2 linked regions of the Bosea sp. 685 genome follow. The protein of the gene in region 2 interacts with the protein of the main gene of each other region in a pairwise test. Links are inferred from orthologs where the notes say so. Each region holds a gene or a part of one and is shown on either strand. Other genes may lie near its edges.

Region 1 (15,593 bases), 2.8 Mb from region 2 along the record:
GCTTCGCGGCCGCTCCCGCGCATGCTCTCGTGTCGTCGTTTCGCACGGGGCTTACATCGGCATGGCGCAGTTCGTCGCGGCGATCGATCGCCTTATCCAGGCCAGCGTCGATGCGGCGCGCTGGCTGGCGCTGCCCCTGGTCGCGATCCTGTTCCTGCAATGGCCGCTGCGCGATCTGGTGAAAGCCTGGTCGCGCGAGGCCAATGATCTCGGGCAGTGCCTGTTTGCGCTCTATGTCGCGGTGGCCGTGACCGCAGCGACGCGCGCGGGCCGGCATCTCGCGGCCGATACGCTGGCACATCACTTCGCGCCCAGAACGCGCGCATGCCTTGGCCGCGCGCTGGGGCTGCTCGCCCTGGCGCCCTGGGCCGTCTTCATCCTGGTAACCGGCTTTTCCGCGCTCCTTGGCACGCTGGCGCAGCTCGAAGCTTTTCCCGACACCAGCAATCCCGGCTATTTCCTGGTCAAGGCCTCCGCCTCGCTGCTGGCCCTGCTGGTCCTGCTTCAAGCCATCGCCGACATCCTGCGCGGCGATGCCCCGGCCAGTGGGGCGCAAGAGCCGTGACGCCCATCCTCGGCCTGCTCATGCTGCTCGGCGTCGCGCTCGGCGCCGTCGCCACCGGCCTGCCCGTCTGGGGCATCCTGATCGGCGTCGCCAATCTGGGCGCGGCCCTGGCCATGCTGACGGGCGCAATCGAGCCCGGCATCTTCTTTGCCCTGCCCAATCGTGTCGTCGGCCTGCTCGAATCCGACCTGCTCCAGGCCTTGCCGCTCTTCGCCGCGATGGGTGCGTTGCTCAACCGACTGCCGCTGACCGACACGCTGTTTCGCGCGGGCCTCGGCCTGTCGGGCGGCCGGCCCAGCGGCGCCCCGGCGGCAGCGCTCATGCTTGGCGCCGTGCTGGGGCCGATGAACGGCTCGGTCAGCGCGAATGCGATCGCGCTCACCCGCTCGGTCGAGCCGGGGCTGACGCGCCGCCATGTCAGGCCGGCGGACCGGATCGCGCTGATCGCGGTGGCAAGCACGCTGGGCGTGCTGGTGCCGCCCTCGCTTGTGCTCATCCTGCTCGGCGACGCGATGATGACCGCCCACACCATCGCGCTGAACAGCACGGGCCGCATCGCGCGGATCGTCAACACGCAGGACGTGTTCCGCGGCGCGATGCTGCCGGCCGCGCTGTTCCTCGCCGCCTGCCTCGTCATCGCGACGGTTCGCAGCCTGCGGACGCGGGGCACGAGCACGCTGCGCGAGCGCCTGAGCCTGCGCGACTGGATCACCGCAGGCGCGACGCTCTGCTTCATCGCGACGCTGCTCGCCGGCGTCGCCAGCGGCGCCTTCTACGCGGTCGAGGCAGCGGCGATGGGCGCGGTCGGGCTCTGCCTTGCCGGCTGGCTCGGCGGCGGGCTGGACGGCGCGCGCCTGCGCGGCGCGCTCGACGACACCATCGCCATGACGGGCGCGCTGCTCGCCCTGCTGATCGCCGCCACGACCTTCACGCTCGTCTTCCGCATCCTCGGCAGCGACAAGCTGATCGCCTCCTGGATGAGCGCCGCCCCGGGTGGGACGCTCGGAATCGTGCTGCTCGGGCTTGGCATCATCGCGCTCGCCGCCTTCGTGCTCGACGCCTTCGAGATCATCTTCGTACTGATCCCGATCATCATGCCGCCGATGCTGATGCGGGCCGACGACGCCGTCTGGGTCGCGGTCTTGACCCTGCTCGTGCTGCAGACGAGCTTTCTGCTGCCGCCGCTCGGCTATGCGCTGATGATGACGCGCAGCGCCGCCAGCGCCCGCGCGCCGCTCGGAGCGATAGCGAAAAGCCTCGCGCCCTTCCTGGTCGCGCAGATGTTGCTCGTCGCGGCCGTCATCGCCTGGCCCGCGCTGACGCATCCGGGCGGGGCCAGCCAGGCTATCGCCGCGCAGCCGACCGCTTCGGAGGCCGATATCCAGCAGCGCTTCCAGCAGATGATGCCGCCGCCGCTCGAGATGCCGGATCTGGGCCCGCCCAAGCTTTGAGTTGAAACGCTCCGCAGCTTGGTCGAAAGGCTTGGTCGAAAGGCTTGGCCAAAAGGCTTGGGCCCAGCCATCGCCGTTCGCGTGACGTTGCCATTTCCACCAAGCAGGAACATGATCTAGACTTCGCGGTCATCAGCAGCAGGTTCGAAGGTTCGAGACGTGACGCGCCCGTTGCGGGATGCCCCGCAATTTTACCTGACGTCGCCAACCACGTGCCCCTATTTGCCGGGGCGCGAAGAGCGCAAGGTGTTCACGCATCTCGTGGGCGCGCGTGCGCGCGACCTCAACGACGTGCTGAGCCAAGGCGGCTTTCGGCGCTCGCAGAGCATCGCCTATCGCCCGGCCTGCGAGACCTGCCGGGCCTGCGTCTCGGTGCGGGTCTGCGTCGACGACTTCCGGCCGTCGCGCGGCTTCCGCAAGGTGGTGTCGCGCAACAGCGACCTGATCGGCCAGGTGCTGCCGCCGCAGCCGCGCTCCGAGCACTATTCGCTGTTCCGCTCCTATCTCGACGAACGCCACCCCGAGGGCGGCATGGCGACGATGTCGGCGCTCGATTTCGCGATGATGGTCGAGGACAGCCATGTCGAGACATCGCTGATCGAGTACCGTCGGCGCGGTCCCGATAGCGGCTTCACCGGTCGCGGCCAGGGCGATCTCTTCGCGATGGCGCTGACCGACACGCTGAGCGACGGGCTCTCGATGGTCTATTCGGTGTTCGACCCCAATCTGGAGGCGCGTTCGCTCGGCACCTTCATGGTGCTCGATCATATCGAGCGCGCCCGCAAGCTCGGCCTTCCCTATGTCTATCTCGGCTATTGGGTCGAGGGCTCGCCCAAGATGGCCTACAAGGCCCGTTTCCTGCCCCAGGAACGCCTGTCTCCCTTGGGCTGGGAACGTGTCGACTAGAGCAATTTCCGATCCAACCGGATCGGAAATTGCTCCTGCTCTTTGCTTTAACGCGCTTTCTTCACGCGAACCGGCATCCACTTCGCTCGAAAGCGCTTTGCCCTAGCTAAACCGATTGAAACGCATTCGCGCCGCGCGAAAAACGCGCTTGCGGCAGCCCTGCCCTGCCCGCACTCTGACGCCAACCGGTCCGGGCGACACATTCGTCGCATGCAGAGACCAGCGCGGAGGAATTATGAGCGAAGACCTGACCCTGCGGCTCGAGCGCTGCTACACCGGCATCATCCATGACGTGATGCGCGCCATGGGACTGACCGATTTCACCTTGCCGCCGGAGCTGCGCCCGCTCCTGCCCGGAACCAAGCTGGCGGGCCCCGCCTTCACTGTCGAAGGCAAGACCGGCGAGTTCGACGCGCATGAGACCCTGCTCGGCTGGACCGGCCTGCTCTCGGCCGCCAGGCCCGGCCATGTCTGGGTCTGCCAGCCCAACACCGAGGAGGTTGCGCTGATGGGCGAACTCTCGGCCGAGACGCTGAAGAACAAGGGCGTGCGCGGCTGCGTCATCGACGGCCTCTCGCGCGACACCGAATTCATGATCGAGATGGGCTTCCAGGCCTATTTCAAGGCCTATACGCCGCGCGACATCGTCGGATTCTGGCTGCCCAAGACGATCGACGAACCGATCAAGATCGGCACCGTCTGGATCCGGCCGGGCGACTACATCCTCGGCGACCGCGACGGCGTGGTGCGGATTCCCATCGAGGTGATCGAGGAGGTTCTGGACAAGTCCGAAGCCGCGATCTCGACCGAGAACAAGGTCCGCACCGCAATCCTGGCCGGCACCGACCCGCAAGCCGCTTATCTGCAGTTCGGCAAATTCTGATGCAGATCCAGATCAGCAAGAACCTGCACGATCCGCGCCTGATCCTGCTCGACCCGCGCGACAACGTCTTCGTCGCGCGGATGCGGCTGCCCGCCGGCGAGGCGATCGAGACCGGCGCAGGCAAGGCAGCCCTCGACCGCGACATCCCGCTCGCCCACAAGATCGCGCGGCAGGCGATCGCGCCCGGCGAGAAGATCCTGAAATATGGCGCGCCGATCGGCGTCGCAACGGTCGCGATCGCCGCGGGTTGCCATGTCCATGTCCAGAACATGAAGAGCGACTACACGCCGACCTACCATCTGGAAGACGAGCGCAAGGAAGACGAACACAAGACGGGGATGAACGCATGACCGAGCTTGCCGGCTATCTGCGCTCAGACGGGCGCAAGGGCATCCGCAACACCGTCGCGGTCGCCTATCTCGTCGAATGCGCCCACCATGTCGCCCGTGAGATCGCCCTGCCCTGGCGCGAGAACGACGTCCATGTCATCGGCTTTCCCGGCTGCTATCCCAATGCCTATGCCGAAAAGATGATGGAGCGGCTCTGCACCCACCCCAATGTCGGGGCGGTGCTGATGGTCTCGCTCGGCTGCGAGAGCTTCAACAAATATGCGCTGGAGCGCGTCGTCGCGGCCTCGGGCCGGCCGGTGAAGACGATCATCATCCAGGGCACCGGCGGCACCCGCGCCTCGATCAAAGAGGGGCGCGCCTGGGTCGAGGCGCAGCGCACCGTGCTCGACCAGCAGGAAACGGTGCCGATGGCGGTGTCCGAGCTCATTATCGGCACGGTTTGCGGCGGCTCCGACGGCACCTCCGGCATTACCGGAAACCCGGCTGCGGGGCGCGCCTTCGATCAGCTCATCACCGAGGGCGCTGCCTGCATTTTTGAGGAAACCGGCGAATTGATCGGCTGCGAGCACATCATGGCGGCGCGCGCGATCACGCCCGAGCTCGGCCGGATCCTGGAGCAGTCCGTCGCCAAGGCGGCGCGCTATTACGCGACGCTGGGCTATGGCTCCTTCGCCGCCGGCAATGCCGAGGGTGGGCTCTCGACCATCGAGGAGAAATCGATGGGCGCCTATGCCAAGTCGGGGGTATCCGCCATTTCCGGCCTGCTCAAGCCCGGCGACATCCCGCCGCGCGGCGGACTCTACCTGCTCGATGTCGTGCCCGATGGCGAGGTGCGCTTCGGCTTCCCCAACATCAACGACAATGCCGAGATCGCGGAGCTGATCGCCTGCGGCGCGCATTGCGTGCTGTTCGTGACGGGACGCGGCTCGGTCGTCGGCTCGGCGATTTCGCCCGTCGTGAAGATCTGCGCCAATCCCGAGACCTATCGGCGCATGCAAGACGACATGGATGTCGATGCCGGCCGCATTCTCGAGGGACGCGCCGGGCTCGATCAGGTCGGCACGGAAATCCGCGATCTCGTGGTCTCATTGGGCCAGGGCGCGCGGACCAAGTCCGAGGAACTCGGGCATCAGGAATTCATCCTGACCTATAAGAGCTTCGAGCCATTGGGCCCGTCCTGCCTGCCGACCGGCTGACAGCGCCCGCCAGCGGGATGGACCACCACCCCGACAGGTTTTGTTCACGCCAATATGGGGCAATTGTTGCGCGGTGGGCGCCTTGAGCCACAATGAGGCAAGCTTCGCGCAAGCTTGGCATGCTCTGGTAACGGCTTGGGGGCGTCATGCTGGACTCCTTGTACAAACTTGCTAGCGAGACCTCGGCGGAGTCGCGCCGTCGCCTGCTCCACGTGGTCACGAAGCTGTTTTTCTACGATCCTGACCCGACGGTGACGTCGAAATATCACTATGGCGAGATCGCGCTCTCGTCGCTGGGGCACATCAACCGGCGAGCACGCCAGACCTATGCGGACGAGGTTGCGGCGGAACCGAACCTGCCACGCAGCGTCGCCAATGCCCTGGCCGGCGATCCCGACAGCGAGGTTGCGCGCCTCGTCCTGCGGCTTTCGCCAGTCCTGACCGATCGCGACCTCGCCGCCATCGCCCTGAACCAATCGCAGGAGCATCTCACCGCGATCGCCGAACGTGCGCGCTTGTCGGAAAAGGTGACCGATATCCTGGTCGAGCGTGGCGATAATGGCGTGCTGAAGACGGTCGGCGGCAATGAGGGCGCGCAATTCTCCGACAACGGCTTCGACCACCTGCTGGAGCGCGGCCGCGAGGAGCGGGAGATCCACCGGACGGTCGCAGTCCGCTCGGATCTCACCGAGGAGCGAGCCGAGCGCGTGATGCGCATCCTTGCCGAGCTCGGCGGTGAAGACGGCGGCAATGCCGATGCGAAGGACGAGGCCGGCGCCATCGCCCAGCAGGCTCGCCAGCAGCGGCTCGAGGTGACCGGCCTTCTGACGGATCTGGCGGCGAAGACACGCCTGCTGGACGACGTTCTGCTCATGCTCGCAGAGGAAGATCGCGCCTATCATCTCGCCCAGGTCATCGCTCGGGAGGCCGAGATCGCGGTCGAGCATGCGCTTCGAACCCTGTTGCGCCGGGACACCAACGGCATTGCCTTGGCCTGCCGCGCGCTGGATGTCGGCTATCCCGCCTTTGCGGCGATCCTGGCCCTGCGGGCGAGACGGTTGATGTTCGCCAATAAGCGCATCGAGGATGATCTGCGTCACTACGCCCAGATCGATTCGGCCGCGGCCGAGCGCGGCATGCGCTTCACCCGCATGAAGGCCAAGCTCTCGGGGGACGCGCCGGGCAAGACGATCGAGCTTCAAACCGATACCCGGCGCCGGCCCTAGAGGTTGCTATGGACTATGGGGGCGATTTGATGAGGTCAAAACGCCGGAGATGGGAGGAGCATTGCGCAGACGATACCGTTGGTATCGGCAAGCGATGCGACGCTGCAGCTCCGCCGTTTTCACCTCACCCGTAGGGCGCGGCGCTTTTGCGCGACTGCGGCGTCGTTCTTCGTAGCAAACCGAAAGGTTTGCGTCCTCGAACTTCTGGCATTCGCGCAAAATCGCCAGCGTCAAATCATCCCCATAGTCCATAGCAACCTCTAAGGTTCGTTCAAGCGCCTGTCTCATCGCGCAGGCTGTCGCCCGGATTGGCGATTGACCAAACGGATGACCCGCCTTAGCCGGTGGATATGGGCGGGATGATCGACAGGATCAGGCTGGGACGCGGCGCGGTTGCGCTGGTCCTGGCCTATGCGCTCATCCTGCAAGGCGTGCTCTATGCGATCGGGACGGGTCTTGCCGCCTCGCCCGCCAACACGCTGACGCATGTTCTTTGCACGCCGGGCGTCACGGTCACGCAGGACATCCCCGGCAACCCGGCTCCAACGCCCGATTGCTGCGTCATGGGCTGCGCCTCGATCGCGGGCGCACTGCCTGCGCCCGATGCCATCGCCCTGCCCGCACGCAGCAACCGCTTCGCCGCGGTGGAGGCGGCAGAGCGCTGCCAGAGCGCGCCGTTGCGCGCAGCGCTCCTCTACCCCCTGGGCGCACGCGCCCCACCCGTCCTGAGCTGAACCCGCCCGTTCTTCTCCAGCTCAGGACCCTTTCCATGACCACCGTTTCCACGGCGGAGGCCGCGCCCATGCGCGCCGCCGACCGCGCCGCATCCTTCTATCGCGCCGTCTGGCGCTGGCATTTCTATGCCGGGCTGATGACGCTTCCCTTCCTCATCCTGCTCGCGGTGACCGGGGGGCTCTACCTGTTCCACCAGGATCTCGACAGGCTGATCCATCGCGATCTGAAGCAGGTCGAGCGGCGCGCGGAGGCGCCGCGCAAACCGAGCAAGATCGTCGCCAGCGCGCTCGCAGCGGCCCCAGGGCGAGCGGTGAAATATGTCCCGCCTGAAACCGACCGCGCCTCAGCCGAAGTGACGATCCGCGATGCCACGGGAGCGCGACAGGTCGCCTATGTCGACCCATACGACGCCCGCGTTCTCGGCATGCTCAGTGACCGGGGGACGGTGATGTGGGTGGTGCGGCAGCTGCACAGCCTGGCCTATTTCGGGCCGGTCGCGAATGGTGTGATCGAGATCGTCGGCGGCTGGTCGATCCTGCTGGTCGCGACCGGCATCTATCTGTGGTGGCCGCGCAAAGGTGGCGGCGGCGTGGTCACGGTGCGGGGACAACCGCGCCAGCGCGTGTTCTGGCGCGATCTCCATGCCGTGACTGGCATCTTCGCCGGAGTCTTCATCCTGTTCCTGGCGCTGTCAGGCATGCCCTGGTCCGTGCTCTGGGGCGCCAAGGTCAATGAATGGGCCAATGGCAACAATTTCGGCTATCCGGCCGGCGTGCGCGTCGCGGTGCCGATGTCGGACGATCACCTGCATCAGCATGGCCCGACCGCCTGGTCGCTCGAACAGGCAAAGATGCCGGAATCGGGCACAAATCCCGGGCAGGCGATCGGCCTCGACGCCGCCATTGCGCGCTTCGATGCACTCGGCCTCGCGCCCGGATATGCCGCGAACCTGCCCTCAGGCCCCAAGGGCGTCTATACCGGCTCGGTTTACCCCAACGACCTGTCGCGCCAGCGCGTGGTCCATCTCGACCAGTATAGCGGCGAGCCGTTGATCGATATGGGCTACGCCGATTACGGCCCCTTCGGCAAAACATTGGAATGGGGCATCAACGTCCATATGGGCCAGGAATTCGGGTTGGCGAACCAGCTCCTGATGCTCGCCGCCTGCGTAGCCATCATCCTGCTGTCGGTCTCGGCCGGCGTGATGTGGTGGAAGCGCCGCCCGGCCGGGCGCCTCGGCGTGCCGCCATTGCCGGCCCGCCCGGGAACGCTCTATGGCGTCTTCGCCATCCTGGCGGTCGGCGGCCTGATCTTCCCGCTTGTCGGCGCGTCGCTGATCGTGATGCTGACCCTCGATCGCCTGCTTTCGAGAAAATCACCAACTTAAGGTTGTAAAATAGCTCATCTCGCGATCTTTTCGCGAGATGAGCCCGCAAATCGCACGAAAAACTCATCGATTCCGCAGCGATGCTCGGGAAACGCGCGGTCGGCTTAAGAGTAAAGCAAGTGCTGGCGCGGCATTTTACCAGCACGTCAATCACCCTGAGGGCTCGATGCTGCGTTTCCTGACCCAGATGCCGGCCGACATGTCGTCGGATTCGCGCCGGCAACTGCTGAACGCCGTCACGGACCTGTTCTTGACCGACGACGAGCCCAGCGAACTCGCCAAGGAGCATTACGGCAAGATCGCGCTGCACGCGCTGCCCCGCCTCGAAAACGACGGCCGCAAGGACTATGCCGAGCAGGTCGCGGAATTGGAGAGCCTGCCGCGCGAGGTCGCGACCTCGCTGGCCGGCGACCCCGACAGCGAGGTCGCGCGCCTCGTGCTGAAGCTTTCGCCGGTGCTGACCGACGCCGATCTCGCCGCCATCGCCGTCAGCCAGTCGCAGCGCCATCTCGCCGCCATCGCCGAACGCAGCCGGCTGTCCGAGAGCGTCACCGACATCCTGGTCGAGCGTGGCGACCGGGTCGTGCTCGAAACCGTCAGCGGCAATGAAGGCGCCAATCTCTCCGACAAGGGCTTCGAGCGGCTGATCGAGCGCGGCGGCAGCGATGCCGGAATCGGCCTTGCCCTCTCGACGCGCTCCAATCTGAGCCCGAGCCGGGCCGACCGCGTGATGCGCATCGTCGAGGAGCTCAGCGACGAGAACGGGCTCTGGTCGAAGCCCAATGACGAGGCCGTGACGCTCGCGCGGCAGGCGCGCCAGCACCGGCTGGAAGTGAAGCTGCTGCTGGTCGATCTCGCCGCCGGCAAGCGTGCGCTCGACGATGTCGTCACCATGCTCGCCGAAGAGGACCGCGCCTATCACCTGGCGCAGATCTTCGCGCAGGCCGGCGAGATCAGCATCGAGCAATCCCTGCGAATCCTGATGCAGCGCGACGTCAGCGGCATCGCCGTGCTGTGCCGCGCCCTGAATCTCGGCGCCCCCGCTTTTGAGGCGATCCTGACCTTGCGCGCACTACGCCTGATCTTCGCCAGGAAGGCCGCCGAAGACGATCTGAAGAGCTATATGAAGCTCGATTCAGCGACGGCGGAGCGCACGCTGCGCTTCCTCAAGCTCAAGCTGAAGCTGGCCTGAGCCGCAGCCGGCAGGCGACCCGCCACAAAACCGCGACAATCGCCGCCCTTTCTGGTAGACGTTCCACGGTTGGCCGCGAGGATACCTTCGACGTGAGATGTTCGCTTCTCTCCGGCGCGTTATGCGCGGTCGCCTTGAGCGCGGCGAGCGCTCAGGCGCAGGTCTTCCTGCCCTTCAACACTTTCGACGCCCTGCCCTCCTTCGCCTGGTCGGAGCCGACGCTCGCGCCCGGCGGCGTGAAGTGGGAGGGCAACTATGCCCGCATCTCCAGCGGTTTCCAGGTGACGAGCTCGAAGCGGCTCGGCACCTCGGCCGGCCCGACCTTCGGGCTCGAGGCCGGGACGATGCGTCGCGACGGAAATTTCGTCTATGGCATCGTCGGCGCGCTGCAATACATGCCCGCGATCGGCGGCTACGGCACGCCGAGCTTCGGCAATGTCGCCTATACCCGCGACTTCGCCGGTGCCTTCCAGATCAAGGCCGGCGTGCTCGCGACGCCCGATGTCCTGCTCTACACCAAGGTCGGCATGTCGGCAGCCAACGAGACGCTGCGCTTCGGAGGCTCGCCCTGGTCGGCCCCGTTCTCGCGCTCGGATATCGCGGTCAGGCCCGAGGCCTATGTCGGTGCCGAATGGGCGGTGACGAACAATCTGACGCTCGGACTCGAAGTCGGCGTCGTCGGACAGGCGATCCGCTGAAGCGGCTGCCAATCTGATTCAGGTCGCTTGGGATTTGAATCAAGAACAGCAGGCAAGTCCTTGAGCGAAGGCGTCATTCTCGGGCTTGACCCGAGAATCCCCGGCAAGAGATTCTCGGGTCAAGCCCGAGAATGACGGAGTGGCCTACCCCCCGAACTTGTTGTTCTTGGCGAAGCCTTTCGGTGGCAGGCGGCCGGATTCGCCGCGGTGGCCGAGCCATTCCATCAGCTCGCTCTGCGCTACCGTCCAGGTCCGGCCCGAGGTGTCGCGCCAGGTCAAGCCGTCCGCCAGCTTGAAGACCTTGGCGTCGGAAACGCCGCCATCCTTGTAGCGCTGCAGGCGCACGCCCTTGCCGCGCGCCATCTCGGCCACTTCCGAAATCGGGAAGCAGTTGAGCTTGCGGTTCTCGCCGATGATCGCGACGTGGTCACCCTCCGCCGGCACGGCGAGCAGGGCGGACACCGGCGTCTCGACGTTGAGCACCTGGCGGCCCTTGCGGGTGTTGGCCACGACATCGTCGGTCGAGGCGATGAAGCCGCGCCCATCCGTCGTCACCATCAGGAGCTTCAACCCCGGCCGATACGGGAAGGCCGAGACGATCTCGGCGGTCTCCTCCAGCTCGATCATCAGGCGAATCGGATCGCCGAAGCCGCGCCCGCCAGGAAGCTTGGAAGCCTCCAGCGTGAAGACCTTGCCGTTTGAGGTCAGCACCAGGAGCTTGGCCGTCGTCTCCGTGAAGAACGCCGTCTTCAGCCCGTCATCACCCTTGAAGGTCAGCGTCGACTGATCCTGGACATGGCCCTTCAGCGCCCGGATCCAGCCCTTCTTCGAGATCACCACCGTCACCGGCTCGCGCTCGACCATGGCCTGGGTCAGGTCGACATCGGTCGTGTCGGGCATGTCGGCGAAGGAGGTGCGGCGCTTTCCGATCGCGGTCTCGGGGCCGAAGAGCTTCTTCACCTCGCGGATATCGTGCTGGATGAGCTTCCACTGGACCGGCTCCGATCCCAGCAGCTCCTCGATCTGGCCCTTCTCCTTGGTCAATTCGTCGAGCTCGGTCTTGAGCTGCATCTCCTCCAGCTTGCGCAGCGAACGCAGCCGGGTGTCGAGAATCGCGTTGGCCTGGAGCTCGGAGAGCTCGAAGAAGCGCATCAGCTCGACCTTGGGCTCATCCTCCTCGCGGATGATCTTGATGACGCGATCGAGGTCGAGATAGACGATCAGGAGGCCGCGCAGGATCTCCAGCCGCTTGTCGATCTGGCCGAGCCGGAAGCGCGAGCGGCGCAGCAGCACCTCGCGGCGATGGTCGAGCCAGGCGCGCAGGGTCTCGTTGAGGCCGAGCACGCGCGGCACCAGGCCGCCGGTCAGCACGTTCATGTTCATCGAGATGCGCGCCTCCAGCTCCGAGAGCCGGAAGAGCGATTCCATCATCAGATTGGGATCGACATTGCGGGCGCGCGGCTCGATGACGACGCGGATGTCCTCGGCCGACTCGTCGCGCAGATCCGCGACCAATGGCAGCTTCTTGTCGTTGAGCAGCTCGGCGATCTTCTCGATCAGCCGGCCCTTCTGGACCATGTAGGGGATCTCGGTGACGACGACTTGCCAGGCGCCGCGCTCCAGATCCTCCTTGACCCAGCGCGCCCGGGTGCGGAAGGCGCCGCGCCCGGTGCGATAAGTCTCGGCCATCGAGGCCCGGGTCTCGACGATGATGCCGCCAGTGGGAAAATCAGGCCCCTGCACGAAGGTCATCAACTGCTCGGAGGTCGTGTCCGGGTGCTGGATCAGATAGAGCGCCGCGTCGCAGAGTTCGGCGGCGTTATGCGGCGGGATCGAGGTCGCCATGCCGACCGCGATGCCTTGCGAACCATTGGCGAGCAGGTTCGGGAAGGCGGCGGGGAGGACGATGGGCTCCTCGTCCTCCCCGTTGTAAGTCTCGCGGAAGTCGACCGCGTCCTCCTCGATACCGTCGAGCAGGAGGCGCGCGACCTCGGTCATGCGCGCTTCGGTGTAGCGATAGGCGGCGGCGTTATCGCCGTCGATATTGCCGAAATTGCCCTGCCCATCGACGAGCGGGTAGCGCTGGGCGAAATCCTGGGCGAGGCGCACCAGCGCGTCATAGACCGACTGGTCGCCATGCGGGTGGAACTTACCGATGACGTCGCCGACGATGCGGGCGCATTTCTTGTGGACCTGGCCGGGGTCGAGCCGGAGCAGCCGCATGGCGTGCAGGATGCGGCGATGGACCGGCTTCAGGCCGTCGCGCACATCCGGCAGGGCGCGCTGCGTGATGGTGGAGAGCGCATAGGCGAGATAGCGCTCTTCCAGCGCCGTCTTCAGATCGATGCGCTCGGATTCGTCCTCCGGCGGCGGCTCGACAGGCTTGCCCATGGGAATACCTTACCAACTCTCAGTGCGATCCACTCCACAGCCCTCATCCTGAGAAGCCGCGCAAGCGGCGTCTCGAAGGATGTTCCAGAAGGCGCTGGCTGGAGCATCCTTCGAGACGCACTCCTGCGGAGTGCTCCTCAGGATGAGGGCTGAGGGAAACGGCGCGAATCACTTCGCATGACGATGCCGGCTGCGTATAGCTTTCGCCAAGCGGACAAGCCCGCAAACACGGAAAAATCAGTGGATTTTCGTCGCCAGCTCGACCAGTCGCGCCCGCTCGGCCGGCTCAGTCAGGCCACGCGGCTCGTAGAGATGGCGGCGCAGGAAGAAGCCGGTCAGCGCGAAGCCCGCCGCGATGTCGGCCGCAGTCGGCGCGCGAGCGCCCTGCCCCTCCCAGAGGAAGGCTGGAAGCGCGAGCAGGCGATCGCGATAGGGCTCGGCCGCACGGCTGCTGACCGCCTTGCCGGATTTCGGCGAGACATGGCTGAGATCATCCATCGCCCCCGTCACCGCGCAGCGGGTGAGATCGAGGCCGAAGCCCAGCTCCGACAACATCGCCACCTCGAAACGCACCACCAGCGCCGGCGCCAGGCGTGGTTCGTCGAGATGCTGGATCAGGACGGCAAGCCCCTCATGCAGCGCCGGATGGGGATCGCGCTCCGGCAGCAGGCGCAGCAGCGCCGCGACCGTCGCCAGCCCATAGAGCGCGACCGGCGCCTCGATCAAGCGCGCCGCATGTGATTTCAGCAGTTCGACCTTGTACTCGCCGAGATGTTCGTCAAGCCGCGCCCGCCAGGTCAGCGAGACGGCGTTGCCGGGCTGGAGCGAGGCCTGCACCTTCGACGAGCGGCCGCCGCGCACGAGGCCGAGATGGCGGCCATGCGCGAGCGTCATCACCTCCAGGATCACGGAGCTTTCGCCATGCTGGCGCTGCCCGATGATCGTGCCTTCGTCGGTCCATTCCATCGGCGCAGTTAGAGCAGGATGCGCGAGAGTTTCCAGCATTTCCGTAGGCAGCCCTGGCCATGACTGGAGCCTGCACCTTGCGCCTCGCGCTCGACACCATCGCCGCGACGCATGCCCGGCCAATTGCCCGACGTCGGCACCTCAGGCATTGCGGATGCTCTCACTCTTTGGATGAGAGCCGTCACAAGCCTGAGGACCGGCCATGGATCTCGATCTCGCTTCACGAACCGCTCTCGTCACCGGGGCAAGCTCGGGCATCGGCGCCGGCATCGCCCGCGTGCTCGCCGGGGAAGGCGCCCATGTCACTGTCACGGCGCGGCGTGGCGAGCTTCTGGAAAGACTCATGCAGGAGATCACGGCTGCCGGCGGGCGGCCTCCGGCGATCGTGCTCGGCGACATCACGGATGCCGGCGATGTCGCCCGCATCGCCAGCGAGGCGACGGCAGCACTCGGCCGGATCGACATCCTGGTCAACAGCGCCGGGGGCTCGAGGCCGATCTCGACCGATGCCGCTGATGCCGCCTGGGACGAGGCCTTCGCCCTCAACTTCACTGCCGCGCGCCGCTTGACCGAGGCCGTGCTGCCGGCGATGCGGGCGAGGAAATGGGGCCGGATCGTCAATATCAGCGGCTCGATGGAGCCGCGCAGCCTGAACGCGGCGAGCGCGGCCAAGGCCGCGCTGCATCTCTGGGCGAAGGGGCTGTCCTGCGATGTCGCCGCCGAGGGCGTCACCATCAACACGATCCCGCCCGGCCGGATCAACAGCGAGCAAATCCTCAACAAGCTGCACCCCACGGAGGAAGGCCGCCAGGCCTTCATCGCCCGCAACATCCCGGCCGGCTATTTCGGCGAGCCCGAGGATATCGGGCATCTCGTGGCCTTCCTGGCCTCGCCGCAGGCGCGCTACATCACCGGCGCCGTCATCCCCGTCGATGGCGGCATGCACTTCTTCGCGCATTGAGGCTTGGCCGCCCCCTCAGCGCGCTCCGGCCGCATAGCGCTCCGCCGGGTGGGCGTTTGGAAAGTTCGGGATCATGGCGCGGCGCGCCGCGTCATAGGCATTCCACTGCTCGACATCGGGAAGCGGCGGAATCGTGATCGTCTCGCGCCGATCGAAGCCGATCAGGGCGGCATCGACGAGATCGTCCACATTCATCACGCCCGAGAGCTGGTTGACGTCGCGGCCTGAACGCTCCCAGATTTCCGTGCGCGTCGCAGCCGGCAACACCGCCTGCACATAGATGCCGCGCTGGCCGAGTTCGGCCGTCAGCGCCTGCGACATGGCGATGACGAAGGCTTTCGTCGCACCATAGACGCCAAGCGGCATCTCGGGAGCGAGGCCGACGACCGAGGCGATGTTGATGATGGCGCCGCCGCCACGCGCAAGCATGCCAGGGATCACGGCCGCCGTCAGGCGCGTCACGGCTGTGACGTTAAGGCGGATCAACCCTTCGAACCTGTCAGGGTCGGCCTGCTCGAAACTGCCTTGGCCGGCCGCGCCGGCATTGTTGACCAAAAGGCCGATGGACGCGTCCTCGCGCAACCGCGCCTCGACCGCCCGCAGCTGTTCGGCATCGGTCAGGTCGGCCGGCACGACATCGATCTCGACGCCGGTCTCAGCCCTGAGGCGGGTGGCCAGAGCACTGA
Region 2 (15,603 bases):
GTCGTTTGAGAGTTGAGATCGTGATGAGAACGCCGCTGAGAACCGCGCTGGCCGCCCTGCTGGTCCTGACTGGCGGTGGCGCCATGGCCGCCGATCTATCCTCGGGCAAGCAATTGCCGCCCGCGCCGGCCTTGCCGAGCTTCTACTCCTGGACCGGCTTCTATCTCGGCGCGCAAGGCGGTTACTCCTGGGGTTCGGATAGGATCAGGCAGCTCTCCGCCACTGGGCTGGGCTATGCCGGCGCCTTCCGCAGCACGCCCGGAAGCGCACTCGGCGGCGGGCAGGCCGGCCTGAATGTCCAGTTCGACTCGATCGTGCTTGGCCTCGAAGGCGATCTCGAAGCCTTGCAGGAGCGTGGCAGCTTCAGCCTCGGACGCAGCCAGCGCGACTGGCAGGCCTCGCTGCGCGGCCGCATCGGCTATGCCTTCGACACCGTGATGATCTACGGCACGGGCGGCGCGGCCTTCACCGAATTCAATCTCAGATCCTACGATCCCGCCTCCGGCCTCGGTGGGAGCACGCAGGTTTCCAGGGCCGGCTGGACGCTCGGCGGCGGCGTCAACTACGCCTTGACCAACAATCTGATCCTGGGAGCGGAATACCGCTACACCGATTACGGCAAGTTCGACCCCACTGCCCGGAACACCGCGCTGGGCCTCGCCGGCGAGCAGGAGGCGAAGACGCATACCGTGCGGGCGAGCCTCGCCTACAAATTCTGAGCGGATGCTGGCGGCGGTTCTGCGCGCCAGTCCCCGTCATTGCGAGCACCCGGGTCTTGCCTTCGGCAAGCCCAAGTACAGGCTCGGCGAAGCAATCCAGCTTCAGGCGCACTCCTGGATTGCTTCGCTTCGCTCGCAATGACGATGGAAACGGGCCAGAAGCGCTCTAGGGCTCGTGGGGATTCACAAGACGGTTTGCATGTGATTCAAGCTTTGGATGGATCGCTCTGTTTTGACGGACGCCCAATGGGCGAAGATGGAACCGCATTGCCTGGGTAAGCCGACTGATCCTGGGCGTAGCGGAGGTGATAACCGGCGTTTCGTCGAGGCGGTGCTGTGGATCGCGCGCACGGGCAGTCCGTGGCGTGATCTGCCGGCCCATTTTGGGAATTGGAGCACGGCGTTTCGACGGTTCCGCGACTGGCGCGCCGCCGATGTCTTCAAACGCCTCTTCGACGCCTGCTCGGAAGAGCCCGATATGGAATATGCCATGGTCGACGCCACGATCGTGAAGGTCCACCGCCACGGACAGGGCGCAAAAGGGGGACTCAAAGCCAGGCCATCGGCCGCTCCAAAGGCGGCATGACCACCAAGATCCTCGCGCTCACCGATGCGCTCGGCAACCTTGTGCGCTTCCAACTCCTGCCTGGCCATCGCTTCGATACGGTGGGCGTCGAGCCACTGATCGAGGGTATCGATTTTGGCGGCCTGATCGCCGACAAGGCGTTCGACAGCAACGTCATCGTCGCCGATCTCAATAAGCGCGGCGCCAAGGTTGTCATCTCGCAGCACCCGCGCCGCACCAAGCCGCTGCCGCTCGACCGCGAACTCTACAAATGGCGCCATCTCATCGAAAACTTCTTTTGCAAGCTCAAGGAGTTCAAGCGCGTCGCCATGCGCGCCGACAAAACCGACCAAAGCTTCTCAGCAATGATCTACCTCTCTGCTGCCGTCATCAATTCTCGATGAATCCCCACAAGCCCTAGAAACCCGTACGCTGCCTAATCGCGGCGGCGAGTGTGCCGTCGTCGAGATAGTCGAGCTCGCCGCCGACCGGCACGCCATGGGCGAGCTTGGTCACCTTGACCGGCAGATGCGCCAGAAGGTCGGTGACGAAATGCGCCGTGGTCTGGCCGTCGACCGTGGCGTTGAGCGCCAGGATGATTTCCTTGACCGCGGGATCGGAGGCGCGCGCCACCAACGCCTCGAGCGTCAGATGCTCGGGCCTGACGCCGTCCAGCGCCGACAGAATCCCGCCCAGCACGTGATAACGCCCCTGGACCGCGCCCGAGCGCTCCAGCGCCCAGAGATCGGCGATGTCGGCGACCACCACGATCTGCCCGTCGTCGCGGCGCGTATCGCGGCAGAGCGAGCAGGGGTCGCTCGTATCGATATTGCCGCAGTTCGAGCAGACGACGATACGCTCGCGGGCAACCGCCATGGCTTCCGAGAGCGGGCCGAGCAATTGCTCGCGCTTCTTGACGAGGTGCAGCGCAGCGCGCCGGGCCGAACGCGGCCCGAGCCCCGGCAATTTGGCCAGGAGCTGGATCAGGCGTTCGATCTCGGGGCCGGCGATGGCGCGGGACATGTGGGGCCTTGAGGCTCGCGTCATGGTCGGCCCTGAGCCGACCAACTCTTCATCCAGAGGCATTCCTGCACAAGATGCTCGGGTCAAGCCCGAGCATGACGGCGGAGCCTCAAAACAGCTTCATGCCGGGCGGGATCGGCAGGCCCTTGGTGATCTCGGCCATGCGCTCCTGCATGACCCGCTCGGAGCGGCCGCGCGCATCGCTGCAGGCGGCGACGATCAGGTCTTCCAGGATCTCGCGCTCATCGGCGAGCATCAAAGCCGGGTCGATCTTCACAGCCTTGACCGCGCCCTTGGCCGTCATGGTGACGCTGACCATGCCGCCGCCGGCGGCACCCTCGACTTCGATGGTGTCGAGCTCGGCCTGAACATTGGCCATCTTCTGCTGCATTTCCTGCGCCTGCTTCATCAGGCCCATCATATCGCGCATGGTCGCTTCTCCCGTAGTCCCTGACTGCTTTTGGAAACCGGATATCGGAAAATCAGAAATCGATGCCGTCGAAATCCGGCTCGCTATCGTCGAAGAGCGGCTCGGCCTCGGGCAGATAATCATCCTCGGAGGACGCCGCGGCAGGCGCCTCTGAGGCCGCGGCGCGCGGATCGCGGACATCGACGATGCGCGCGCCCGGAAAGCGCTCGAGCACCGCCCTGACCGCCGGATGCGAGGCCGCGTCGCTCTCGCGCCGGTCCTTCTCGGACTCGGCCTGCTCGCGCAGGGTCGCGCCGCCCTCGGCGGTGACGACCGCCACCATCCAGGTCTGGCCGGTCCATTCCTTCAGCTTGCGCGAGAGGTCGGTGGCAAGCGTGCGCGATGCGCCCGAGGTCACGGAGAACTCGATCCGGCCGGGCTCGAAGCGCACCGGGCGGACATCGCGCTCGAGCGCGATCTTGAGCGTGATGTCGCGATGCTGCGAGGCAAGCGCGACGACATCCTCCAGCGAAGCCACCTGCACGAGCGGCTGGGCCATGGCGCGCGGGGCAGCCATGGGAGCCGGCATCGGGTTGGCGCTGGCGAGCACCGGCCGCGCGGCCAGCGCCGTATTGCCGCCGCCCGAGGGCGGGCGCGGCGCGGAGGAGGGCGCGCCATTGCCGCCGGACATGGCTCCGGAGCCGTCGCGCAGCATCTTCAGGGCCTCGTCGGGCGTCGGCAGATCGGCGGCATGGGCGAGGCGCACCAGCACCATCTCGGCCGCCATGACCGGCCTGTCGGCCTGCTTTACCTCGGTGATGCCCTTGAGCAGCAATTGCCAGGTCCGTGCCAGCACGCGGATCGACAGGCGCTGGGCGAAATCGCCGCCGCGCAGGCGCTCGGCCTGGTTCAGCGTGTTGTCCTTCAGCGCCTCGGGCACGAGCTTGAGGCGCGTCACCAGATGGGTGAATTCGGCGAGATCGGTCAGCACCACGACCGGATCGGCGCCAGCGTCATATTGCGCCCGAAGTTCGCCGAGCGCGGCGGCGATGTCGCCCTTCATCACCACCTCGAACAGGTCGATGATGCGAGCCCGGTCGGCGAGGCCGAGCATGGAGCGGACATCGTCGAGCATGATCGTGCCCGCCGCATGGGCGATGGCCTGATCGAGAATCGAGAGCGAATCGCGCACCGAGCCCTCGGCCGCGCGCGCAATGGCCGCCAGCGCCTCGTCCTCGGCCTCGACGCTCTCGGCCTTGCAGATGCCCGAGAGATGCGACACCAGCAGGCTCGCGTCGACGCGGCGCAGGTCGAAGCGCTGGCAGCGCGACAGCACGGTCACCGGAACCTTGCGGATCTCGGTCGTCGCGAAGATGAAGCGCGCATGCGGCGGCGGCTCCTCCAGCGTCTTCAGGAAGGCGTTGAAGGCACCGGCCGAGAGCATGTGCACCTCGTCGATGATATAGACCTTGTAGCGGGCCGAGACCGGCGCGTAGCGCACCGCGTCGTTGATCTGGCGGACATTGTCGACGCCGTTATTGGAGGCGGCGTCGATCTCCATCACGTCGATATGCCGGCCCTCGATGATGTCCTTGCAGTGGATACCGAAACGGGCGAGGTCGGTCGTGGGCGCGCCGCCGCCATCCTCGGTCTGATAGTTCAACGCGCGCGCCAGGATGCGGGCGGTCGTGGTCTTGCCGACGCCGCGCACGCCGGTCAGCATCCAGGCCTGGGGAATGCGGCCGGCGCTGAAGGCGTTGGTGAGCGTGCGCACCATCGCGTCCTGGCCGATCAGGTCGCCGAAATGGGCGGGGCGGTATTTGCGGGCCAGCACGCGGTACGGCGTCGGCGCAGCCGCGGCGGGCGCCGGTTCGAAGCCGGCAAAGCCGGGTTCGTCTGTGGAGGCGGCGTCGGTCTCGTCGGTCATCAGACTGCTTTCGCCAATCGCGAGGCGACGGTCAACGCTTAGTGACGGTCAAGGCCTGGTGACGGTCAAGGCCTGGTCTTGTCGCGAATGGCCTGAAGGGCGTCGCAGATGGCGCAATCGCGCCGCCAGGCCGCATGCCGATCATACGCATGAGGTGGGAGGCTGGACGAAGACCCGTTCGGTCTCGTTAGGGCTGCTTCCTTCCGGACCTGACCCGGTTGGCGAGTGAGACGTCCCTCGCCAACCTCCCGGGCGCTATATCGGGGATGTCGCGCCCGAGCGCAAGCCTGCCCTGTGTGCAAGCCTGCCTGTCGTTGTTCCCGGTTCAAGCGGACTCCCCGGTTCAAGCCGACCTGGGCGGCTCGGAGGGCCGGTTCTCTTCCTGCGCCGCGAAGACGTTATGGGCGTAGGCGTCGAGGATGGCCTCGGAGCGGGCGAGGCGCTCAGCCGCCTCATCGGCGCGCGGGGCCTTGTAGAAATCGAGCTTGCGGATCTTCTCGATCCAGTTCTTGAACTTCATCAGTTCCTGCTCGTTCTCCTCGAGCTCGGCGAAGGTGAAATGCGAGACGCGGGTCTCCTCCGCGATCTCGGCCTCGAAGGCCACGCATTTCTCGACGAACTCCTTGTACTCGTCGTCGCGGTCGGCATTGAAGCGCCCGATGATCTTCTCCTCCTGCTTCTGGTCGAGTCCGACCGTCGCCAGCAGCAGCGCCTCGCCCTCGGCCTCGGCGATCTCGTTCTCGACCACCTTCAGACGCCGCAGATGGTCGTCCGTCTTCGGCAGCAGGCAGACGCCGCCCTGCAGATAGACCGCACCCATGCCCTTGAGCTTGCGCCAGACCGAGACGCGCTTGCGGGCCGGCTCGGCCGGGATCTTATAGGTCAGCAAAAGCCACTCCAGCGACGCCATGGAACCTCTTGAATGTTACGGCCGTTACATTTACAAGCGATCAAACCGACCGCTGGGCGAGAGCCATTGTGACAGGCTTCCTTCCCTTCGGCCAGCCGCCCCTGCAAGCGAGCCCCAGCCGATGACCTGGACGACAGCTGCCCCCGCCATATCCGCCGCCTTCCTCGCCTCGCTCGTCGAGGTGGTCGAGGCCTTCACCATCGTGCTTGCGGTGGGAACCGTGCGCGGCTGGAAGCCGGCCCTGACCGGAACCGCATGCGCGCTCGCCGCGCTCGCGCTGCTGGTGCTGGTCCTCGGTCCCGTGCTCGGCAGTATTCCGCTGCAAGCGTTGCAGCTCTTCATCGGCGTCCTGCTGCTGCTGTTCGGATTGCGCTGGCTGCGCAAGGCGATCCTGCGTTCCGCCGGCTTCATCCCGCTGCATGACGAGCTCGCAGCCTTTGCGAAGGAGACGAATGCGCTCAACGCCGCGAGAGCGCGCGAGCGCGAGGCCAGGCATCTCGACTGGATGGCCGGCCTCACCGCCTTCAAGGCCGTGATGCTCGAGGGCATCGAGGTCGTGTTCGTGGTCATCGCCGTCGGGGCCGGGCGCGACTTGATCTGGCCGGCGAGCCTGGGGGCGCTTGCCGCCTGCCTGCTCGTGCTCATCCTCGGCGCCATCGTTCACAAGCCGCTGGCGCGCGTGCCCGAGAACACGCTCAAATTCGGCGTCGGCGTGATGCTCTCCGCCTTCGGCGTCTACTGGACGGGCGAGGGGCTCGGCGCGGCCTGGCCTGGGCACGATCTCGCCATCCTGGGCCTTGCCGCCATCTTCCTTGGCGTCGGCCTAGGCCTTGCCGCCCTGATCCGCCAGACCGCCCCGGAGATCGCCCGATGAACGCCCTTCGCCTGATCGCGCGCGAGATCACCGGTCTGTTCGTCGATGACGAGCGCCTCGCCTTGTCCATCCTTGCCGTCGTCGGCCTTTGCGCGCTCGCCGCCTTCGGCCTCCCCGGCCAGCCCCTGCTGGTGGAAGCCCTGTTGACGCTCGGCTGCCTTGGCGTCCTCGCGGCCAGCGTCAGGCAAGGCGCTGCGAGGAAATGATCGCCCAGCCCATCGCCCAGCCCATCGCCAAGGACGAAGGGTCGCAGGCCGGCGCGCCCAAACCGGGCATTCGGCCGGGCATTCAGCATTGACTTGGGCGGAGCCATCCGCCATAAGCCCGCCACTTGCGCAGCCTTGTAGGCGGCGCAGAACCTTTTGCATGACAAGCTCGCATGGTCACGCTTCCCGAGGGAAGCCGCGACCGCCGGGCTGACAAGGCCCCGGAGACGGATCGTGAAGAGAACTTATCAACCCAGCAAGCTGGTTCGCAAGCGCCGCCACGGCTACCGCGCTCGCATGGCGACTGTCGGCGGCCGCAAGGTCATCGCAGCCCGCCGCGCCCACGGCCGCAAGAAGCTTTCGGCCTGAGCTGCCGGCGCGTGAGCCTCGCGCGCCTTCTTGTCTGGAAGACTGGCCAATCGCCATGCGCCTCGCCCGTCTGACCCAACGCAAGCAATTCCTGGCGGCGGCCGAACACGGCCGCCGTTTTCGTTCGTCGGTCCTCACGGTGCAGGTGCGCGACGCCGCCGAGGAGGCGGGCCGCGACGGCCTGCGCCTTGGGCTGACCGCCTCGCGCAAGGTCGGCAATGCCGTCAAGCGCAACCGCATCCGCCGCCGCCTGCGCGCCGCAGCGGCGCTCGCGCTCGGCGCCCAGGCCGGGCGGGCCTGCGATGTCGTGATCATCGCGCGCACTGAAACGCTGAGCGCCGGCTTCGAGGCCCTGGTCGCCGATCTCTCGATCGCGCTCGACCGCGCCCGGCCGGCCAAGCCCTATGCGGCCAGATCCGGCCGCAAGCCCCCGCAAGACAAGCAACGCGCGCCCGATAGCGGCAGCGCGCCGGCCAAACCTTAAGCCCCGTCGGGCGTCAGCGAGATTTGTTTCCGATCATGATGAAAGAAGACAACCGCAACCTGCTTCTGGCGATCGCGCTCTCCGTGGTCGTGCTGCTCGGCTGGCAGTTCTTCTACGGCGTGCCGCAGATGGAGAAGCAGAAGCAGATCGCGCAGCAGAACCAGCAGGCGCAATCCGCGCCCGCCGGCTCGCCCGCCACGACGCCTGCCCCCTCGACCGTGCCCGGCCAGCCTGCCGGCACAGCCGCTCCGGGCGCCGTCCCCGCGACACTGGCCTCCGAGACCCGCGAGCAGGCGCTCGCCCGCAGCCCACGCGTCCGCATCGAGACGGCCAAGATCGCCGGCTCGATCGCCCTCACCGGCGCGCGCATCGACGACGTCTCGCTCAAGGCCTATCGCGAGACGGTCGATCCCAACAGCGCCAACATCATCCTGCTCTCGCCGCTCGGCGGGCCCAACGCCTATTATTCCGATTTCGGCTGGGTGGCCGCGCCCGGCGCCGCCGTGCCGCTGCCCAACGCCTCGACCCTCTGGAGCGCCGATGGGTCGGTGCTGCGTTCCGGCACGCCGCTGACGCTGTCTTGGGACAATGGCCAGGGCCTGCTGTTCAAGCGCGTTATCACCATCGACGACAACGCCATGTTCACGATCAACAATCAGGTCGAGAACAAGGGCGGCGCGCCCGTCTCGCTCTTCCCCTATGGCCAGGTCGTGCGCCAGGGCAAGCCGGCGACGCTGGGCTATTACGTCCTGCATGAGGGCCTGATCGGTAATCTCGGCGAGCAGGGCCTGCAGGAATACACCTACGACAAGATCGACAAGGAGCCGCTGCTCTCGCCCGGCGCCAACGGCAAGGTCTGGAAGGACGCCGTCGGCGGCTTCGTCGGCATCACCGACAAGTACTGGGCCGCGGCAGTCGCCCCCGACCAGGCGCGTAAATATGAAGGTCGCTATTCCTCGGTCCAGACCGGGTCGCAACGCACCTATCAGGCCGATTTTCTCGGCGAGGCCATCACCGTCGCGCCCGGCGCGAGCGCGGCGAGCCAGGCGCATCTCTTCGCCGGCGCCAAGGAAGTCGCCGCGATCGACGGCTACGAGAAGAACCTCGGCATCAAGCGCTTCGAACTGCTGATCGACTGGGGCTGGTTCTACTTCATCACCAAGCCGATGTTTTTCGTGATGGACTGGATCTACAAGCATGTCGGCAATTTCGGCATCGCGATCCTGGGCGTCACGCTGCTGCTGAAGGGCCTGTTCTTCCCGCTCGCGAGCAAATCCTACGCCTCGATGGCGAAGATGAAGGCCGTGCAGCCGGAGATGGTCGCGATCCGCGAGCGCTATGCGGACGACAAGATGAAGCAGCAGCAGGCGCTGATGGAGCTGTACAAGACGCAGAAGATCAACCCGATCGCCGGCTGCTGGCCGGTGCTGCTGCAGATCCCGGTGTTCTTCGCGCTCTACAAGATCCTGTTCATCACCATCGAGATGCGGCATGCGCCGTTCTTCGGCTGGATCAAGGATCTGGCCGCGCCGGATCCGACCTCGATCGTCAACCTGTTCGGGCTCCTGCCCTTCGCCTCGCCGGCCTTCCTGCATATCGGCGCCTGGCCGATCTTCATGGGCATCACGATGTTCATCCAGATGAAGATGAACCCGGAGCCGCCGGACCCGGTGCAGAAGATGATGTTCACCTGGATGCCGGTGTTCTTCACCTTCCTGCTCGGCTCGTTCCCGGCCGGCCTGGTGATCTACTGGAGCTGGAACAACCTGCTCTCGGTGAGCCAGCAGGGCTACATTATGAAAAAGAACGGCGCCAAGATCGAGCTGTTCGACAACATCAAGGGCCTGTTCGGCAAGAAGCCGGCGACACCGCCAGCTGCACCGCCGCCTGCGGCCGGCTCGACCAAGCTCATCGGCTCCAAAGCATCGACAAAGGCTGCCGTGGCGAAGACGGCCAACAACAAGAAGTCGGAGCCCGCTGCCGCCACGCCTGAGCCGGAGAAGCCGGCAAACAGCAACGAGAAGTAAGGCGGCGACCACTCCAGCCGCCGCTCCAGATACCGTCATCCCGGTCGACCAGCGGTCGACGGGATGGCGAGGAGGCCGTGATGACCCTCCCCGATCCCCTGACCCGCCACCCCATTCCCGGCTGGAAGGGCACGGCCTTCCTCAAGGCGATCGTCGACAATCCGCTGATCGAGGTCGGCGACTACAGCTATTACGACGACTCGCGCGGGCCCGAGCATTTCGTTGCGCGCTGCGTGCGCTATCATTTCGACTTCATCGGCGACCGCTTGATCATCGGCAAATTCGTCGCCATCGCGCAAGCCGCGCAATTCATCATGAACGGCGCCAACCATCCGATGGGCGGCTTCTCGACCTTTCCCTTCGGCATGTTCGGCTTCGAGAACGCGCCCGACTATACCCGTGAAAACACCGGCTTTCGCGGCGACACGCGTATCGGCAACGATGTCTGGATCGGCCGCGAGGCCGTGATCATGCCCGGCGTCACGGTCGGCGACGGCGCCATCATCGGCACGCGGGCGCAGGTCGCGCGCGACGTGCCGCCCTATGCCGTCGTGGTCGGCAATCCCGGACGCGTCGTGAAGATGCGCTTTGCGCCCGAGATCGTGGCCGAATTGCTTTCCATCCGCTGGTGGGACTGGGAGCCTGAGAGAATCGCGCGCAATATCGGCGTCATCGCCTCGGCTGACATCGACGCGCTGCGCGCGGCCGTGTAGGCAAGGACGATGAGTAGACAAGCACGATGACGACGAGCCTGACCACGCCTTATGGCGACGACGAGATCGAAAGCGCGCGCAAGCTGTTCGAAGGCCCCTGGGACTTCGTCTGGGCCTCGACCCATGTCGACGACCTGCCGCCGATGGTTGGCCAGGAGATCGCCTTCGCCGGGCGCTCCAATGTCGGCAAGTCGAGCCTGATCAACGCGGTCACCCGCCGCAACGCGCTGGCGCGGACCTCGCATACGCCCGGGCGCACCCAGCAGCTCAATTTCTTCCGCCAGGTCGGCGCCGATGAGCGCCTGACCATCGTCGACATGCCGGGCTATGGCTATGCCGCCGTCGGCCGGGCCAAGGTCGCGGCCTGGACCAATCTGATCCATGAATATCTGCGCGGGCGCTCCAACCTGATGCGCGTCTATGTGCTGATCGACGCCCGGCACGGCATCAAGGATGTCGACGGCGCGGTGCTGGAGACGCTCGACAAGGCCGCCGTCTCCTACCAGGTCGTGCTGACCAAGGGCGACGCGCTCAAGAAGGCCGATCAGCAGTTCATGATCGAGGCGACCTATGACGAGATCAAGCGCCGCCCGGCCGCCTTCCCCGAGGTGCTGCTGACCTCCAGCGAGAGCGGTCTCGGCATCCCCGAATTGCGTGCTGCCGTGGGCCGCGTGCTGGCGGAGCGGGAATAGAGGTTCATCACATACTCAGCCGTCATCCTGGACAAGCCGCGAAGCGGCGCAGCTCCGGGATCCATCATGGGGCGCCGCATAGCCCTATGATGGATCCCGGGACGCCCTCCGGGCGCCCAGGATGACGACGCGGTTGTTGCGAGGGCAGTTGGAGAATCACCATGACCGCCGCGAAGATTCATCTCACCCTCGCCGCCCTGATGGGGTTTGCCGGCGTCGCCTTGCTGGCGGCCGCCGCGCATATTACCGGGACGGTCAATGTCCAGACTGCCGGGCAGATCCTGCTCTTCCACGCCCCTGCCGTGATCGGCGCGACCGCAGCTCGCAAGGCCGGTTTCCTGACCGATTTCGTGGCGCGGCTGGCGATCTCGGCGCTGATCCTGGGTGCGGCCCTGTTCGCTGCCGACCTGACGCGGCGGGGCTTTTTCAACGAGGGCCTGTTCCCGCGCGCCGCACCGATCGGCGGCTGGTTCATGCTCGGTGGCTGGCTCGGGCTGGCTGTGGCCGCAGCGCTTGCGCCACGCAACTGAGATCGCCGAAAACCGGTTTCCACTTTTCGGCATGATGCTCTAGAAGGCGCACCGGCGCGGCTGTCTTGCGCGCGCTCGCGGAGCCTGCTCGATGATCAACCCCGCCCTTCTGACGCCGTCGCAATCAGCCGACCTCCTGGTCGTCGCACTGCCGCATATGCAGCGCTACGACCAAGAGGTCGTGGTGATCAAATATGGCGGAAACGCCATGGGCGATGCCGCGACGGCGGAGGATTTCGCCGAGGACATCGTGCTGCTGGAGCAGTCGGGCGTGAAGCCCGTGGTCTGCCATGGCGGCGGGCCGCAGATCGCGCGCATGCTGACCAAGCTCGGCATCAAGTCGGAATTCAAGCAGGGCCTGCGCGTCACCGACCAGGCGACGGTCGAGATCGTCGAGATGGTGCTCGCCGGTTCGGTCAACAAGGAGATCGTCGGCTACATCTCGCGCGAGGGCGGCAAGGCGATCGGGCTGTGCGGCAAGGACGGCAATATGGTCACCGCCCGCAAGGTGACGCGCACCATCGTCGATCCGGATTCGAAGATCGAGGAAATCCTCGATCTCGGCTTCGTCGGCGAGCCCGACAAGGTTGACACTACGGTGCTCGACGCCGTGCTGAAGGCCGAACTCATCCCCGTGCTCGCACCGGTCTGCTCGGCGGCCGACGGACAGACCTATAATGTCAACGCCGATACCTTCGCGGGCGCGATCGCGGGTGCGCTCAATGCCAAGCGCCTGCTGCTTTTGACCGACGTGCCTGGCGTCCTGAACAAGGACAAGGAGCTCATCCCGGAGCTGACGGTGGAGGAATGCCGCAGGTTGATCGCCGACGGCACGATCTCGGGCGGCATGATCCCGAAGATCGAGACCTGCATCTACGCGCTGGAAAAAGGCGTCGAGGCCGTCGTCATCCTCGACGGCAAGGTGCCGCATGCGGCGCTGATCGAGCTCTTCACCGATACCGGCTCGGGCACGATCATCCGGCGGTAATCCGCACCTCTCCATCCGTCATTGCGAGGAGCATGGCGACGAAGCAATCCAGGGCCGCAGCGCGCAGCCAGCTGGATTGCTTCGCTGCGCTCGCAATGACGGCGTGGAGCCGGCCTCGTGCTTAAACCTTAGCAGAGGACTTGCATGTCAGGCTGGGCGCTCCACATTTCCGAGTCCCCATGAACACGCACGCCTCACCTCCCGCCTCCGTGCCGCCGCTGCCCGTGGAGGCCTTCGCCCATGTCGATCACTGGGTCTTCGATCTCGACAACACGCTGTATTCGCACGAGGCGAAGGTCTGGCCGCAGGTCAATGAGCGGATCACGCTGTTCCTGCTCGAACTCTTCGGCCTCGATGGCCTGTCGTCGCATGCGCTGCGGCGCTATTATTACGAGCGCTACGGCACGACGCTGAAGGGGCTGATGGAGGAGCATGACGTCGATCCCGACGACTTCCTCGATTTCGCCCACCAGATCGACCTGACCCTGCTCGATCCCGACCCGGCGCTGGGAGACGCGATCGCGGCCCTGCCCGGGCGCAAGCTGATCTTGACCAACGGCTCGCGCGGCCATGCCGAGAATGTCGCCGGCAAGCTCGGCATCCTGCATCATTTCGAGGACATCTTCGATATCGTCCAGGCCGGCTTCCTGCCCAAGCCCGAGCGGGCGACCTATGAGAACTTCCTCGCCAAGCATGCGGTCGACCCCGGGCGGGCGGCGATGTTCGAGGATATCGAGAAGAACCTCGTCGTTCCCAGCGCGCTCGGCATGAAGACCGTGCTGATCATTCCGCGCACGCCCGACCCCTTCCGCGAGGTCTGGGAGCAGGCCGCGATCGAGGCCGGGCATGTGCACTATGTCACGGACGATCTGACCCGCTTCCTGGCGCCGCTGGGGCGAGAGGGCGGCATGGCAGGTCAAGGCGCCTGAAGTCGGAGCGATCCGGCTCTACCGGAAGCGCAGGTTCTCGCGCGACAGCTGGTCGATGCTGCTGCAGCCCATCAGCTTCATCCCGCGCTCGATTTCGGTGCGCATCGCGCCAAGCGCGCGCTCGACGCCCGGCTGGCCTGCCGCGGCCAGCGGATAGAGATAATAACGCCCGAGGCCGACGGCCTTGGCGCCGAGCGACAGCGCCTTCAGCACATGCGTGCCGCGCTGCACGCCGCCATCCATGATCACGTCGATCCGGTCCCCGACCGCATCGACGATCTCGGCGAGCTGGTCGAAGGCCGCCCGCGAGCCGTCGAGCTGGCGGCCGCCATGGTTCGAGAGGACGATGCCGGTACAGCCGATATCGACGGCCCTCCTGGCGTCGGCGACCGACATCACGCCCTTCAGGCAGAACTGCCCCGACCAGAGCTTGACCATCTCCGCGACATCGTCCCAGCTCATCGTCGGGTCGAGCATCTCGGTGAAATAACGGCTGATCGACATGGCGCCCCCGCCCATGTCGACATGCTGGTCGAGCTGCGGCAGCTTGAAGCGCTCATGCGTCAGATAGTTCAGGGCCCAGGCCGGCTTGAGCGCGAACTGCAGCATGCCGGCAAGCGTCAGCTTGAATGGAATCGAGAAGCCGGTGCGCAGGTCGCGCTCGCGGTTGCCGCCGGTGATGCTGTCGACGGTCAGCATCATCACCTCGACGCCGGCCTCCCTGGCGCGCTGCATCATGGCGCGGTTCAGGCCGCGATCCCTGTGGAAGTAGAACTGGTAGACCTGCGGCGTGTCGTGACGCTTGCGCAGCTCCTCGAGGCTGGTCGTCCCCAGGGAGGACACGCCGAACATGGTGCCGTATTTCGCCGCTGCCGCCGCGACGGCGCGCTCGCCCTCATGATGGAACAGGCGTTGCAGCGCCGTCGGCGAGCAATAGACCGGCATCGCCAGCTTCTGGCCCATGACGGTGACCGACATATCGACTTGCCCGACGCCGCGCAGGACGTTGGGAACCAGATCGCAGCGTTCGAAGCTCTCGCTGTTTCGGCGATGAGTCACCTCGTCATCGGCTGCGCCGTCGATATAATCGAAGATCGGCCCCGGCAGCCGCCGCTTCGCCATCGCCCGGAAATCATGGAAATTATGGCAGTCGCCCAGGCGCATCGCTTGTGTCTCGAAGTCGGATTGTCTGCTGAGGAGAGGTTAGGACCTTGGCCGAGATTTCCAGGCTTGGCCAGCCGGCGGCCTGCGGCGGCCGGGTGAATGCCTCTGGAGAAAAATCGTTGCGACAACGGCTCTAGCGAGGCAGATCGTTCGTCTTTACGGACCAGTTTTGATCTGTTATCGCTTTCGTCCGTTATAACGAACAGGACAGTGATCATGACCGGACAAGACAAGGGGGCGAGCCTGCACCCCGAAACACGGCTGGTCCATGCCGGCACCTTGCGCTCGCAATTCGGCGAGACCTCCGAGGCGCTGTTCCTGACGCAGGGTCATGTCTATGACAGCGCCGAGCAATGCGAGGCGCGCTTCCTGAACAAGGATCCGGGCTTCCAATATGCCCGCTTCTCCAACCCGACCGTGACCATGCTGGAGCAGCGCATGGCCGCGTTCGAGGGCGCCGAGGCCTGCCGCGCCACCGCGACGGGCATGGCCGCGGTCACCGCGGCGGTGATGGGGCTGGTGCGCGCCGGCGACCATGTCGTCGCCGCGCAGGCGCTGTTTGGCTCCTGCCGCTATGTCGTCGAGGAGCATCTGCCGCGTTACGGCGTCGCCTCGACGCTGGTGAACGGGCCCGACATCGAGGCCTGGCGCAAGGCGGTCAGGCCCAACACCAAGGTGTTCTTCCTCGAGAGCCCCTCCAATCCGACGCTGGAGGTGATCGACATCGCGGCGGTGGCGGCGATCGCTAGGGAAGTCGGCGCCAAGCTCATCGTCGACAACGTCTTCGCGACGCCGCTCTTCCAGCGGCCGCTGGAGCTGGGCGCGGACATCGTGGTCTATTCCGCCACCAAGCATATCGACGGCCAGGGACGCTGTCTCGGCGGGCTGCTGCTCGCTTCCGAGGAACTCATCCAGACCGAGATCCAGACCTATCTGCGCCAGACCGGCCCGGCGATGTCACCCTTCAACGCCTGGGTGATGCTGAAGGCGCTGGAGACCTTGCCGCTGCGCGTGCGGAGGCAGGCGCAGAGCGCGGCCATCATCGCCGACTGGCTGGCCGGCCAGGAGAAGCTG

The links.
Region 1: the proteins of recR (region 2) and recO interact in binary tests that used the Escherichia coli proteins (3 or more experiments, as listed by UniProt). The link is inferred for Bosea sp. 685 from one-to-one orthologs.

The regions. Positions count from the first base shown.
Region 1 is NZ_CP134779.1:3,409,583-3,425,175, forward strand. Bases 12,083-14,821 are described here. They hold recO (DNA repair protein RecO), read right to left. Parts: upstream 13,947-14,821; coding sequence 13,218-13,946; downstream 12,083-13,217. Other genes in these bases: parC (DNA topoisomerase IV subunit A), read right to left, coding at 12,083-12,980; RMR04_RS17410 (SDR family oxidoreductase), read left to right, coding at 14,149-14,821. In the rest of the region: RMR04_RS17345 (TRAP transporter small permease subunit), read left to right, coding at 62-565; RMR04_RS17350 (TRAP transporter large permease subunit), read left to right, coding at 562-2,016; RMR04_RS17355 (arginyltransferase), read left to right, coding at 2,176-2,922; RMR04_RS17360 (RraA family protein), read left to right, coding at 3,158-3,805; RMR04_RS17365 (UxaA family hydrolase), read left to right, coding at 3,805-4,155; RMR04_RS17370 (UxaA family hydrolase), read left to right, coding at 4,152-5,351; RMR04_RS17375 (DUF2336 domain-containing protein), read left to right, coding at 5,498-6,577; RMR04_RS17380 (hypothetical protein), read left to right, coding at 6,937-7,311; RMR04_RS17385 (PepSY-associated TM helix domain-containing protein), read left to right, coding at 7,347-8,699; RMR04_RS17390 (DUF2336 domain-containing protein), read left to right, coding at 8,866-9,891; RMR04_RS17395 (outer membrane protein), read left to right, coding at 9,984-10,589; more of parC, read right to left, coding at 10,734-12,082; more of RMR04_RS17410, read left to right, coding at 14,822-14,907; RMR04_RS17415 (SDR family NAD(P)-dependent oxidoreductase), read right to left, coding at 14,923-15,593. UniProt on the Escherichia coli protein: Involved in DNA repair and RecF pathway recombination.
Region 2 is NZ_CP134779.1:6,184,731-6,200,333, reverse strand. Bases 505-3,253 are described here. They hold recR (recombination mediator RecR), read right to left. Parts: upstream 2,308-3,253; coding sequence 1,702-2,307; downstream 505-1,701. Other genes in these bases: RMR04_RS30145 (DNA polymerase III subunit gamma/tau), read right to left, coding at 2,790-3,253; RMR04_RS30150 (YbaB/EbfC family nucleoid-associated protein), read right to left, coding at 2,417-2,737; RMR04_RS30165 (outer membrane protein), read left to right, coding at 505-719. Also shown: more of RMR04_RS30165, read left to right, coding at 24-504; more of RMR04_RS30145, read right to left, coding at 3,254-4,643; RMR04_RS30135 (Chromate resistance protein ChrB), read right to left, coding at 4,987-5,553; RMR04_RS30130 (COG4280 domain-containing protein), read left to right, coding at 5,675-6,427; RMR04_RS30125 (hypothetical protein), read left to right, coding at 6,424-6,633; rpmH (50S ribosomal protein L34), read left to right, coding at 6,868-7,002; rnpA (ribonuclease P protein component), read left to right, coding at 7,058-7,486; RMR04_RS30105 (CatB-related O-acetyltransferase), read left to right, coding at 9,594-10,226; yihA (ribosome biogenesis GTP-binding protein YihA/YsxC), read left to right, coding at 10,253-10,918; RMR04_RS30095 (DUF423 domain-containing protein), read left to right, coding at 11,080-11,448; argB (acetylglutamate kinase), read left to right, coding at 11,540-12,436; RMR04_RS30085 (pyrimidine 5'-nucleotidase), read left to right, coding at 12,616-13,365; RMR04_RS30080 (alpha-hydroxy acid oxidase), read right to left, coding at 13,384-14,529; RMR04_RS30075 (O-succinylhomoserine sulfhydrylase), read left to right, coding at 14,746-15,603. UniProt on the Escherichia coli protein: May play a role in DNA repair. It seems to be involved in an RecBC-independent recombinational process of DNA repair. It may act with RecF and RecO.